2 regions of the Nonomuraea sp. NPDC050451 genome follow, and region 2 is predicted to be linked to the other one. Evidence: riboswitches for the same ligand, from Rfam matches in the RefSeq annotation. Region 2 holds a riboswitch; the other holds the start of a gene.

Region 1 (6,505 bases), on a different contig from region 2:
GATCCGGTCGTCGCCGCACACGCCACGGCCCTGCTCGGTCGTTCAGGGCCCGGACGCTCGGGCAGGGCCGCGCTCATGGAGGCGGACCTCCTGGACCCCGACACGGTGCTGGCGCGGGCGGGCGGATTCCTGGACCTGCGCGAGCCGGTCGGGGTGCTGCTCGTGTCGATCCTGCACTTCCTGCGGGATTCGGCGCGGCCGCAGCAGGCGGTGGCCGCCCTGCGCGAGCGGCTGGCGCCGGGCAGCTACCTGGTGATCACCCACGCCACCTCGATGGGCCGCCTGGAGGACGGGCAGCGCTACCGGGGCGCCTCCTCGGACGATCCGGGCGGCGGCACCGACCGCACGCCCGCCGAGATCCGCGCCTTCTTCGGCGACTTCCCGCTGGAGCCGCCGGGCCTGGTGCAGGCCGTCGACTGGCGTCCAGACCGGCCCAAGCTGGTGGGGGACTGGTCGCTGCCGTCGTCCCTGATGGCCGGGGTCGGCAAGAAGCCACTTTGAGAAGTATGTGTATCTCTGCGCATTGTGTCGATAACTTAGAGTAAGCGATGGCTCGCGAAGCTCGGGGGAGAGGCACATGCGCCGTCGGCGGTTCTTCGCATGGGGGCTGGGCCTGGCCGCGTGCGCGGCCGGCTGCGGGACGGAGCGCTTCGCAGGGAGCGCGGCGGGCGTGCGCACTCGGTTCTCGATCAATCCTCAGGGGCGCCGCTGGGCGCGCGTCGGGCAGGCGTTCGCGGGCGCGGCCCGGGCGGCCGGATACGAGACCAGCGGGGGCACCAGGATCATGCTGACCGGCCTGCCCGCACTGGCCGCCGCCGAGCTCAACAACGGCCAGACCCTCCTCGACACCACGACGCCTCTGTCCAGGCTCAGCGGCGAGGTCGAGGTCGTGGTCGTGCCCATCCCGTCACCGTTCGGGGACTTCGAGGCCTTCGGCGCGCACCTGCTCGCCCGTCCCGGCCAGACGCAGCTGGCGGGCGGGCCCCAGGGCGAGCCCGACCACCTGCTGTTCGGCCTGATCGCCAGGGGGCTCGGCGCCGACACCCGCCAGCTCGACTACACCGGCTACCCCAGCAGCCAGGAGGCCGTCACCGCGCTGCTGTCCGGCAAGGCCGCGGCGGCCACGGGCCCGCTGGCCGACTGGCGCGCGAGCATCAAGGCCGGCCGGGCCAAGGCGCTCGCGGTGTCCTCGGCCAGGCGGATGCCCGGCCTCGACGTGCCGACGCTGCTGGAGTCCGGCGTACGGGTCGACTTCGTGGACTGGGCGGCGGCCTTCGGGCCCGAACGCATGCCGGACGAGAGCCGCGAATCGGCCATCCGCATGTGCGAGGACGTGACCGGCTCGGCCGACTGGGAGGAGGCCTGCCGGTCCGCGGGCTGGATCTCGATCCCGCTCAGCGGCGCCGACTTCAAGCAGTGGCTGGGCTCCGAGGTCGAGCGCACCCGCGCCGTCCTGCGGGATCTCGGTCTGCTCGACACCACCAAGGCCACAACATGCTGGGGTAGTTGCGGGAACGGCCACTAGATGTAGGATCCTGCTCGTCGCTGGTTCGCCTCTCCGGAGGCGGAGCAAAAGGGAACCCGGTGTGATTCCGGGGCTGCCCCGCAGCGGTGAGCGGGAACGACCGCCGTCAAGTGCACTGGAGCGATCTGGGAAGCGACGGCCAGTAGGAGCGATTTGCGTGCGCCCGCGAGCCCGAAGACCTGCCAGCGGTGTGCCCGGGCCGCCCGCCCGGCACGAAGTGACCATGGCCTCGCGGGAGGGCCGGGGAGCGAAACGGCCTGGGGATGATCCGTGCCGCCGTGCTCTCGCGCGCCCTCACGGGGGACGAGCTCGCGAGGAGAGAGCACGTGACGCAGATCATCGAGGTCGACCGCCGTCTGGCCATCGAGGAGGCCGCCGCCCGGGTCATCGCCGACCCGGCCAACTCCCGGGTCGCCGCCCGCCTCCTGGCCGAGGAGATCGCCGACGAGGCCGCCGCGCACGGGGTGCGGACGTTCTCCGAGTCCATCGCCGCCACCCACGCGGCCGGGCTGATCCAGGACGGGCTGGCGGAGTTCGTGGCCGCGCACGCCGCCGAGCTGGACGCGCTGGTCTCCGCGGAGGCGGACGACCGGTTCGAGTATTTCGGGTTGCGCACCGTCTACGACCGCTACCTGCTGCGCCACCCCGAGACGCGGGCGGTGCTGGAGCGCCCGCAGCACTTCTTCCTCCGCGTGGCCTGCGGGCTGTCGGAGTCGGTCGCCGAGGCCGCCGAGCTCTACGCGCTCATGTCCACGCTGTCGTACCTGCCCAGCTCGCCCACGCTGTTCAACTCGGGCGCGCGCCGCCCGCAGCTGTCGTCGTGCTTCCTGCTCGACTCGCCGCGCGACGAGCTGGAGGCGATCTACGACCGGTACGGGCAGGTGGCGCGGCTGTCGAAGTACGCCGGAGGCATCGGCGTCTCCTGGACCCGGGTGCGCTCGCGCGGCTCCCTGATCCGGGGCACGAACGGCCACTCCAACGGCATCGTCCCGTGGCTGCGCACGCTCGACTCGTCCGTCGCGGCCGTCAACCAGGGCGGGCGGCGCAAGGGCGCGGCCTGCGTCTACCTGGAGACCTGGCACGCCGACATCGAGGAGTTCCTGGAGCTGCGCGACAACACCGGCGAGGACGCCCGCCGCACCCACAACCTGAACCTGGCGAACTGGGTGCCCGACGAGTTCATGCGCCGGGTGGAGGCGGACGAGGTCTGGTCGCTGTTCGACCCGAAGGAGGTGCCCGACCTCACCGACCTGTACGGCGACGCCTTCACGCAGGCGTACCGCGCGTACGAGGCCGCCGGGCGACATGTCCGGCAGATCCCGGCCAGGACCCTGTACGGCCGGATGATGCGCACGCTCGCCCAGACCGGGAACGGCTGGATGACGTTCAAGGACGCCGCCAACCGCACCTCCAACCAGACCGGCCGCCCCGGGAACGTCATCCACCTGTCGAACCTGTGCACCGAGATCCTGGAGGTCACCAGCGACGCCGAGACCGCGGTCTGCAACCTCGGCTCGATCAACCTGGCCGCCTGCCTTCTCGACGGCGGCGTGGACTGGGACCGGCTGCGCACCACCGTGCGCACGGCCGTCCGCTTCCTGGACCGGACCATCGACCTGGGCTTCTACCCGACTCCCGAGGCCGAGGCGGCGAACAAGCGCTGGCGGCCGATCGGGCTCGGCGTCATGGGCCTGGCCGACGTGTTCTTCACGCTGCGGCTGCCGTTCGACTCGCCCGAGGCGCTGCAGCTGTCCACCAGGATCGCCGAGGAGATCGCGCTGGCCGCGTACGACACCTCGGCCGACCTGGCGGCCGAGCGCGGCCGGCACCCTTCGTACGCGGAGACGCGGGCGGCCGGGGGAGTGCTGCACCCGGACCACTACGTCACGAGCACGCGGCGCTGGGACGCCGTGCGGGAGAAGGTCGCCCGCACCGGCCTGCGCAACTCGCTCATGATCGCCATCGCGCCCACCGCCACGATCGCCTCCATCGCCGGCTGCTACGAGTGCATCGAGCCGCAGGTGTCCAACGTGTTCAAGCGCGAGACGCTGTCGGGCGAGTTCCTGCAGGTCAACCGGTATCTGGTGGCCGATCTGCAGGCGCGCGGGCTGTGGACGCAGCAGCTGCGCGACGACATCAAGCGGGCCGACGGCTCGGTCCAGACGGTCCCCGGCATCCCCGACGACCTCAAGGTGCTCTACCGCACGGCCTGGGAGCTGCCGCAGAAGGCGCTGATCGACCTGGCCGCCGCGCGCCAGCCGTACATCGACCAGTCCCAGTCCCTGAACCTCTTCATGGCCAGCCCGACCATCGGCAAGCTCTCGTCGATGTACGCCTACGCCTGGAAGCGGGGCCTGAAGACGACGTACTACCTGCGCTCCCGGCCCGCCACCCGCATCGCCCAGACCACCGTCCAGGCGGCCCCCACGGAGGCTGCCGCGCAGGCGATCGCCTGCTCCCTGGAGAACCCCGAGACCTGCGAAGCCTGCCAGTAAGGAGACTGTTGTGCTGCTCGACCCCGGCATGGACCTCACCCTGCGGCCCATGCGCTACCCGGACTTCTACGAACGCTACCGCGCGGCCATCCGCAACACGTGGACCGTCGAGGAGGTGGACCTCCACTCCGACCTCGCCGACCTGGCCAAGATGACGCCGCAGGAGCGGCACCTGATCAACCGGCTGGTCGCGTTCTTCGCCACCGGCGACTCCATCGTGGCCAACAACCTCGTGCTCAACCTCTACCAGCACGTCAACGCCCCCGAGGCGCGCCTTTATCTCAGCAGGCAGCTGTTCGAGGAGGCCGTGCACGTCCAGTTCTATCTAACGCTGCTGGACACGTACCTGCCGGATCCCGCCGAAAGGGTGAAGGCCTTCGCCGCGATCGACCACATTCCCTCGATCCGCGACAAGGCGGAATTCTGCTTCAAGTGGATCGACTCGATCAACGCGTTGCAGCGCCTGGAGACGCGGGACGACCGGCGGCGCTTCCTCCTCAACCTCATCTGCTTCGCCGCCTGCATCGAGGGCCTGTTCTTCTACGGGGCCTTCGCGTACGTCTACTGGTTCCGCTCCCGGGGCCTGCTCGGCGGCCTGGCCACCGGGACGAACTGGGTCTTCCGCGACGAGTCCATGCACATGGAGTTCGCCTTCAGCGTGGTGGACACCGTGCGGGCCGAGGAACCCGACCTTTTCGACGAGGAGCTGGGCAAACAGGTTACCCTCATGGTGGAGGAGGCCGTGGCCGCCGAGCTGGCCTTCGCCGACGACCTCTGCGGGGACGGCATGCCCGGCATGGGGGTCGCACAGATGCGCCAATACCTGGAATACGTCGCCGACCAGCGGCTGGCCAGGCTGGGCCTGCCCACGAGGTACGGCTCGGCGAACCCCTTCGCGTTCATGGAGTTGCAGGACGTGCAGGAGCTGGCCAATTTCTTCGAACGGCGGGTCTCTGCGTATCAAGTGGCAGTTGAGGGCAATGTGACCTTTGACGAGACTTTCTAGACATTGGGGGCATAGGCGTGCAGTCTCCAGCAGGCTGGCCGATTCTCGTGATCTCGGTGATCGGCTCGATCCTCCTGGTTGAGGTGGTACGGAGGGTGCTGAACAGGGTCGGACGCAAATGGTCGCTCGCCCGGCACCTGGTGGAGCACTGCACGTGGGCCGCGTTCACGGTGGCGGCAGTGGTGGCCTTCAACCTGGTGTTCGCGCCGGGCATGTTCGGCTCGACCCCGGACGCGAAGGCCGTCGCGGCGACCGTGAACCGGGTGCTCGGCCTCGTCACCATCGGCGCCGTCACCTGGCTCATCGTGCAGGCCACGTACGCGCTGACGGACGTGGTGCTCGAGCGGCTGGTGCGGGTCGAAGGGGAGCGCAACCGCCGGGCGCGGCGGCTCATGACGCAGATCGGGCTGGTCCGCCGCATCGCCGCCGCGGTCATCATCGTCATCGCGATCGGCGCGATGCTCTTCTCGTTCCCGGCGGTCCGCGCGCTCGGCGCGGGCATCCTGGCCTCGGCGGGCATCGCCGGCGCCATCGTCGGCATCGCCGCCCAGCCCACCATCGGCAACGCCCTCGCCGGCCTCCAGTTGGCCTTCAGCGACGCGCTCCGGCTCGACGACGTGGTCGTCGTGGAGAAGGAATGGGGCCGGATCGAGGAGCTGACGCTCACCTACGTGGTGCTGCGCCTGTGGGACGAGCGCCGCCTGGTCCTGCCGGTGTCGTACTTCACCCAGAACCCGTTCGAGAACTGGACCCGGCACGGCAGCCGCGTCCTCGCCGTCGTGTTCCTGCGCGTGGACTGGTCGGTGCCGGTGCCCAAACTCCGGGAGGCGCTGTACGAGTTCCTGCAGGGCAACCCGCTGTGGGACCAGAAGGACTGGACGCTCCAGGTCACCGACGTGCTGCCGAACGGCCTGGTGGAACTGCGCGCCCTGATGAGCGCCGCGGACTCGCCGTCCTCGTGGGACCTCAAGTGCGACGTACGCGAGTTCCTGGTCAACCACGTCAGGGACAACTACCCCGAGTCCCTGCCCCACTTCCGCGTGGAGACCCCGGAATCGCGCGCGCAGAAATAAATATGTGGCACGGTCGTCGATCACTCCTTTACCGTGGACTTGTCCAGCCGCACGAAAGAAAGGCAGCGAAGTGAGCTACCCCCGACTGTGGCGAGGGCTTTCCGGATAACCGACCGATTATCGGAAAGCCGTCTCGGAGTGCACCGAGGCGGCTTATTTGTTGACGACCGAGTGTGGGGCAGTTTGGTCAGCCCGCCTGCCTTGGGAGCAGGAGCACCGCAGGTTCGAATCCTGCCACTCGGACAGCGGTCCTGAATGAAGAGGGCCGCGGGCCACGGCCTGACCGGCGGGATTGGCGCCCCCCGGCCGGACCCGGCCCCCGCCCCGGGCCGGCCTACGCCAGCCAAGCCCGGGGCCCAGCCGCTCTGGCCCAACAGGCAGAGGCGCCGTCATTAAAAATGCACCA
Region 2 (6,505 bases):
GGATGCCGAGCACGGCGGCGGGCCTGCCCGCGCCCTCCGCGACCAGTTCGAGCAGCCGGAACAGCGCGGTCGGCGCGTTGCCGATCGCCACCACCGCGCCGTCGAGGCGGTCGCGCCACAGCTCAAGGGCGGCGGCGCTGCGCGTGGTGCCGAGCCGTTCGGCCAGCCCCGGCACGCCGGGGTCGCCCAGCGTGCACACCACGGGGTTGTCCGCTGGTAGCCGTCGCCTGGTCACGCCGGAGGCGACCATCTGCGCGTCGCACAGCACGGGCGCGCCCCCGCGCAGCGCCTCGCGCGCCCGGACGACCACGGCGGGCGACCAGTCCAGGTCGGCCACGAGGTCGGTCATGCCGCAGGCGTGGATCATCCGCACCGCCACCTGCGCGACCTCGGGCGGCAGCCCGGTGAGGTCGGTCTCGGCACGGATGGTCGCGAACGAGCGCCGGTAGATCTCGGCCCCGTCGCGGATGTAGTCGCTCACTGATGCCTTTCCTGGTATCCGTCGCCGGTGGCGACCATCTGGACGACCCGGCCGCGCGGCAGCCCGCAGCGCCGCTCGCAACCGGCCCAATGCACGGGCGTCGCCGGAGGGCCGTCCAGGGTCGCCACCCAGCGCCGCGCGTCCTCCTGGACGTCGGCCAGGGACTTGGCGCAGCCCGGACGGCCGGTGCAGGCGCTCACGCCGGCCCACGGCGACGCCGGGTCGGTCACCAGCCCGGCCGCCTCCAGCATTCGCGCCGCCCGGTCGATGGTGGTGGGCGGAAGGTCGAGGAGTACGACGGTCCGCCACGGCGTGAACCGGACGGGCACGCCGCCCGGACCGGGCGCGCCAATGGTGCCGGCCGGGCCGTTCACTTCGGCCGCTGCGGCGATGGCGCGTGCCTGGGCGGCGGACAGCCGTCCCAGCGGCACCACGACCTCCAGCGCCACCCGCCCGTCCCACTGCCCGACCCGCCCGGCACGCGGCGCCGTCGGCCGCGACAGGGGGGTGGCTGTGGCGCGGTCGGGGGTGCCGGTGACGTGGAGGCGGGTGGCGATGCGGGCGGGGCCGTTGTCCAGCTCCGCGATCCGCCACGCGCCCCGATCCCCTTCCGGCCGTTCGTCGAGGAACGCCTCGGCGGCGGCGACCATGCGTCCGGCCGCCGCGTCCGCCCCCACGGCGAGCCCAAAGTCCACGCCCGCCAGCAGCAGCCGCCCGTCGAAGAACGTGACGTCGGCCCCCAGCGCGAGCATGTCGCCGCTGCCCTCGTCCACCGCGAACAGGAACCGCCCCGGCAGCCCGGCCAGACGGGGCCGCGAGCACAGCGCCCGGTCCAGCGCCTCCACCAGGGGCTGCGGGTCCAGTAGGCCGGGGCCGGTGCGACCGCCGAGCGGCGAGGCCACGATGTTGCGTACGCGCTCGTGCGCCTCCGACGGCAGCAGGCCGGCGGCGGCGATCCGCTCGGCGAAGGCGGCGGGTGAGCGCAGGCCGCGCACCTGGACGTTCGCCCGGGAGGTCAGCTCGATCACGTCCGAGCCGAGGTCGGCCGCGCAGGCGGCCAGCTCGCGGAGGCGGACGGGTGAGATCGCGCCGCCGGGCAGGCGGACCCGGGCCAGCGGGCCGTCGGCGGCCTCGTGCACCTGTAGCGCCCCCGGACAGGCGTCGGGACGCAAACGTCCGGAAAAGTCGGCTATGGACACGATCAGGATGGTAACGCCACTTCTGGCGGGGGTCGCTCCTGTCGTAGGCTCCCTGTAGGCGATGGCTAGGGAGGAAGCCGGTGCGAATCCGGCGCGGTCCCGCCACTGTGACCGGGGAGCGAACCCCACCGCAGGCCACTGCCCGGCGACGGGTGGGAAGGCCGGGGTGAGCGCTGATCCGGGAGCCAGGAGACTCCGGCCGCCGCGACACCCGCGACCGGGGCGAGGACCCCGAGGGAGGATTGCGCCGTGCCTGGCGACAGCCGTACCGTCCTGCTGCTCTCGACCTCCGACACCGACCTGCTCAGCGCTCGCGCGAGCGGTGCCGCCTACCGGTTGGGCAACCCGGCCCGGCTGGCGGCCGAGGACCTGCCCGCCCTGCTGGAGGGCGTCGACGTCGTCGTGGTGCGCCTGCTCGGCGGGCGCCGCGCCTGGGAGGAGGGCCTGGACGCGCTGCTGGCCGGCCCTCGTCCGGTGGTGGTGCTGGGTGGCGAGCAGGCGCCGGACGCCGAGTTGATGGAGCTGTCCACGGTCAGCGGCGGCGTCTGCGCCGAGGCCCATGCCTACCTGGCCCACGGCGGGCCGCCGAACCTGGCCGAGCTGCACGCGTTCCTGTCGGACACGGTGCTGCTGACCGGGCGCGGGTTCGCGCCGCCGGAGCAGACGCCCTCCTGGGGGCTGCTGGAACGCGACGCGCGGCCCGGAGAGGGGCCCGTGATCGGGGTGCTCTACTACCGGGCGCATCACCTGGCGGGCAACACGGCGTTCGTGGAGACGCTCTGCGCGGCCGTCGAGGAGGCGGGCGGGCAGGCGCTGCCGGTGTTCTGCTCCTCGCTGCGCACCGCCGAGCCCGAACTGCTCGACACGCTGCGCGCCGCCGACGCGCTGGTGGTGACCGTGCTGGCGGCGGGCGGCTCGCGCCCCGCGACGGCGAGCGCGGGCGGCGACGACGAGGCGTGGGACGTGGGCGCGCTGGCCGCCCTCGACGTGCCGATCCTGCAGGGGCTCTGCCTGACCACCAGCAGGGGGGCGTGGGAGGAGAACGACGACGGGCTGTCGCCGCTGGACGCCGCCTCGCAGGTGGCCATCCCGGAGTTCGACGGGCGGATCATCACGGTGCCGTTCTCGTTCAAGGAGATCGACCCCGAGGGGCTGACCGTCTACGTCGCCGACCCCGAGCGGGCCGCCCGGGTGGCGGGCATCGCGGTACGGCACGGGCTGCTCCGGCACACCCCGCCCGCCGAGCGCCGCCTGGTCGTGATGCTGTCGGCGTACCCGACCAAGCACTCCCGGGTGGGCAACGCGGTCGGCCTGGACACCCCGGCCAGCACGGTCCGGCTGCTGGCCAGGCTCGCCGAGGCGGGTTACGACCTCGGCGAGGGCTTCCCCGGCGTGGCCGAGCAGGACGGCGACGCGCTCATCCACGCGCTGATCGCGGCCGGCGGCCAGGACCCGGACTGGCTGACCGAGGAGCACCTGGCGGGCAATCCGGTACGCATCTCCGCCGCGTCCTATGAGCGCTGGTACCGGACCCTGCCCGAGGAGCTGCGGGCGGCGATGGAGCGGCACTGGGGGCCGCCGCCGGGAGAGTTGTTCGTGCACGAGGGAGACATCGTGCTGGCGGCGCTGCGGGCCGGGAACCTGGTGGTGATGGTGCAGCCGCCGCGCGGCTTCGGGGAGAACCCGATCGCCATCTACCACGATCCCGACCTGCCGCCCAGCCATCACTACCTGGCCGCCTACCGCTGGCTGTCTGCCGAGTTCGGCGCCCATGCGATGGTGCACGTGGGCAAGCACGGCAACCTGGAGTGGCTGCCGGGCAAGTCGGCCGGCATGTCCGCCGCGTGCGGCACCGACGCGGCCATCGGCGACCTGCCGCTGGTCTACCCGTTCCTGGTGAACGACCCGGGCGAGGGCACACAGGCCAAGCGGCGGGCGCACGCCGTGCTGGTGGACCATCTGGTGCCGCCGATGGCGCGGGCGGAGACGTACGGCGACATCGCCCGGCTGGAGCAGCTGCTGGACGAGCACGCCACGATCGCGGCCATGGACCCGGCCAAGCTGCCCGCCATCCGGGCGCAGATCTGGACGCTCATCCAGGCCGCCCGGCTCGACCACGACCTGGGGCTGGCGGACCGGCCGCACGACAGCGAGTTCGACGACTTCATCCTGCACGTGGACGGCTGGCTGTGCGAGGTCAAGGACGCGCAGATCCGCGACGGCCTGCACGTGCTCGGGCAGGCGCCGGCCGGGCAGGTGCGCGTGGACCTGGTCCTGGCGATGCTGCGCGCCCGGCAGATGTGGTCGGGCCGCGAGACGCTGCCCGGCCTGCGCGAGGCGCTCGGCCTGGCCGAGGACGGCACGGCGGGGCTCGGCAGCGTGGACCGGGCCGAGGCGACCGCCCGGGCGCTGGTGGAGGCCATGGAGGAACGCGGCTGGGCGCCGGACGCGCCAGCGGAGGTCACGCGGGAGGTCACGCGCGGGCTGCCGGACGAGCGGCGCGACCTGGTGACGCGGGTCCTCGTCTTCGCCGCCACCGAGGTGGTGCCGCGCCTGGCCCGCACCACCGACGAGCTCGACCACGTCCTGCACGCCCTGGACGGCGGCTACGTTCCCGCCGGGCCGAGCGGCTCGCCGCTGCGTGGCCTGGTCAACGTGCTGCCGACCGGCCGTAACTTCTACTCCGTCGATCCCCGCGCGGTCCCGAGCCGGCTCGCCTGGGAGACCGGCCAGGCGATGGCCGAGTCGCTGCTGGAGCGCTACCGGGCGGACACCGGCGAGTGGCCGCGTTCGGTGGGGCTGTCGGTCTGGGGCACCAGCGCCATGCGCACGGCGGGCGACGACGTGGCCGAGGTGCTGGCCCTGCTCGGCATCCGCCCCGAATGGGACGAGGCCTCGCGCCGCGTCACGTCCCTGGAGCCGATCCCCCTCGCCGAGCTGGGCCGTCCCAGGATCGACGTGACGGTGCGCATCAGCGGTTTCTTCCGCGACGCGTTCCCGCACGTGGTGGCCATGCTCGACGACGCCGTACGGCTGGCCGCCGGGCTGGACGAGCCGCACGAGGACAACTACGTGCGCGCCCACGTCGCCGCGACCGGGGGCGACGAGCGCCAGGCGACCATGCGTGTCTTCGGGTCGGCGCCGGGCGCGTACGGGGCCGGGTTGCTGCCCCTGATCGACAGCCGCAACTGGCGCGACGACGCCGACCTGGCCGAGGTGTACGCGGTGTGGGGCGGCTTCGCCTACGGCCGCGACCTCGACGGCGTGGCGGCCCGCCCGCAGATGGAGGACGCCTACCGCAGGATCGCGGTGGCCGCCAAGAACGTCGACACCCGCGAGCACGACATCGCCGACTCCGACGACTACTTCCAGTACCACGGCGGGATGATCGCCACCGTCCGCGCGCTGACCGGCAGGGCCCCGGCCGCGTACGTCGGCGACAGCACCCGCCCCGACGCCGTCCGCACCCGCACCCTGTCGGAGGAGACCTCGCGCATCTTCCGGGCCAGGGTCGTCAACCCGCGCTGGCTGGCCGCGATGCGCCGCCACGGCTACAAGGGCGCCTTCGAGCTGGCCGCCACGGTCGACTACCTGTTCGGCTACGACGCCACGACCGGGGTGATCGCCGACTGGATGTACGACAAGCTCACCGAGGCGTACGTGCTCGACCCGGAGAACCAGGCGTTCATGGCGCAGTCCAACCCCTGGGCGCTGCACGGCATCGCAGAACGCCTGCTGGAGGCCGCCGAGCGGGGCATGTGGCAGCACCCCGACCCGGAGGTCCTGCGCGGCCTGCAGGAGGTCTACCTCAAGACCGAGGGCGACCTGGAGGACGACACCAGCCGCTGAGCCGTCATCAGCTGTCCTGCCCAGTGCAGGTGCAGGTAGGACGCGGTCACCAGGGCGTCGCCGAAGCCGTCGGCGCCGCCCTCCCATTGGAACAACGGCTCGCCTGCATGCTCAACGGCGGTGCGGTGGAACTCGTGCCCGCGGAAGCGCTCGCCCGGCTCCGTCAGCGGCGAACGCCTGAGCGCGACCGCGTCCCGGTAGCCGAGCGTCAGCCTCGACGTCATGCGCGCCCGGCCCGGCATCCGCCCGCACATCCGCCGCCCGTCCAGCTCCTCGCACAGGTAGAGCAGCCCGGCGCACTCGGCGGCGATCGGGCCGCGGAAGGCCGCCACCTGCTCGCGCAGCGGCTCGTTGGCGGCCAGTTCGGCGGCGTACACCTCGGGGAAGCCGCCGCCGATCACGAGCGCCGCGGTCCCGTCCGGCAGCCGCTCGTCCCGCAGCGGGTCGAACACCGCGACGTCCGCGCCGGCCGCCCGCAGCAGCTCGACGTGCTCGGCGTAGCCGAACGTGAACGCCGCCCCGCCCGCCACCGCCACCACCGGCCGGTCCTTGCGCTCCCCCCGCGCGGGCTCCCAGGGGACCGCGTCGAGCCGTGGAGCCGACGCCGCCAGCCGGAGCAGCGCGTCGAGGTCGCACGAGCGGGTCACCAGCGCGGCCAGCCGGTCCACCGCGGCCAGCGCCTCGGCCTCCCGTTCGGCGGCGGGCACCAGCCCCAGATGCCGCGACGGCGTGGAGACGGCGTCGTCGCGGCGGATCGCCCCCAGCACCGGCACCCCGGCGGCGGCCAGCGCGGACCGGCACAGCTCCTCGTGCCGGTCGGAGCCCACCCGGTTCAGCACCACCCCACCCACCCGCACCCGGGGGTCGAACGTGGCGAACCCGTGCACCACCGCCGCCACCGACCTGCTCTGCCGCGCCGCGTCCACCACCAGCACGACCGGGGCGTCCAGCAGCCTGGCCACGTGGGCGGTCGAGG

The links. A riboswitch is a leader RNA that binds a small molecule or an ion and turns the genes downstream of it on or off. The one in region 2 is predicted to bind cobalamin.
Region 1: another riboswitch for cobalamin. It lies ahead of ACIBI9_RS06350 (ribonucleoside-diphosphate reductase subunit alpha); the one in region 2 lies ahead of cobN (cobaltochelatase subunit CobN).

What each region holds. Positions count from the first base shown of each region.
Region 1 is NZ_JBITHZ010000002.1:61,426-67,930, reverse strand. It holds gene ACIBI9_RS06360 (SAM-dependent methyltransferase) at 1-501, shown strand, start outside; gene ACIBI9_RS06355 (Bug family tripartite tricarboxylate transporter substrate binding protein) at 578-1,525, shown strand; cobalamin riboswitch at 1,530-1,727, shown strand; gene ACIBI9_RS06350 (ribonucleoside-diphosphate reductase subunit alpha) at 1,852-4,020, shown strand; gene ACIBI9_RS06345 (ribonucleotide-diphosphate reductase subunit beta) at 4,031-5,026, shown strand; gene ACIBI9_RS06340 (mechanosensitive ion channel family protein) at 5,044-6,099, shown strand; tRNA gene ACIBI9_RS06335 (tRNA-Pro) at 6,267-6,342, shown strand.
Region 2 is NZ_JBITHZ010000010.1:123,712-130,216, reverse strand. It holds gene ACIBI9_RS29280 (precorrin-8X methylmutase) at 1-481, opposite strand, end outside; gene cobG (precorrin-3B synthase) at 478-1,680, opposite strand; cobalamin riboswitch at 1,751-1,876, shown strand; gene cobN (cobaltochelatase subunit CobN) at 1,930-5,529, shown strand; gene ACIBI9_RS29265 (cobyrinate a,c-diamide synthase) at 5,484-6,505, opposite strand, start outside.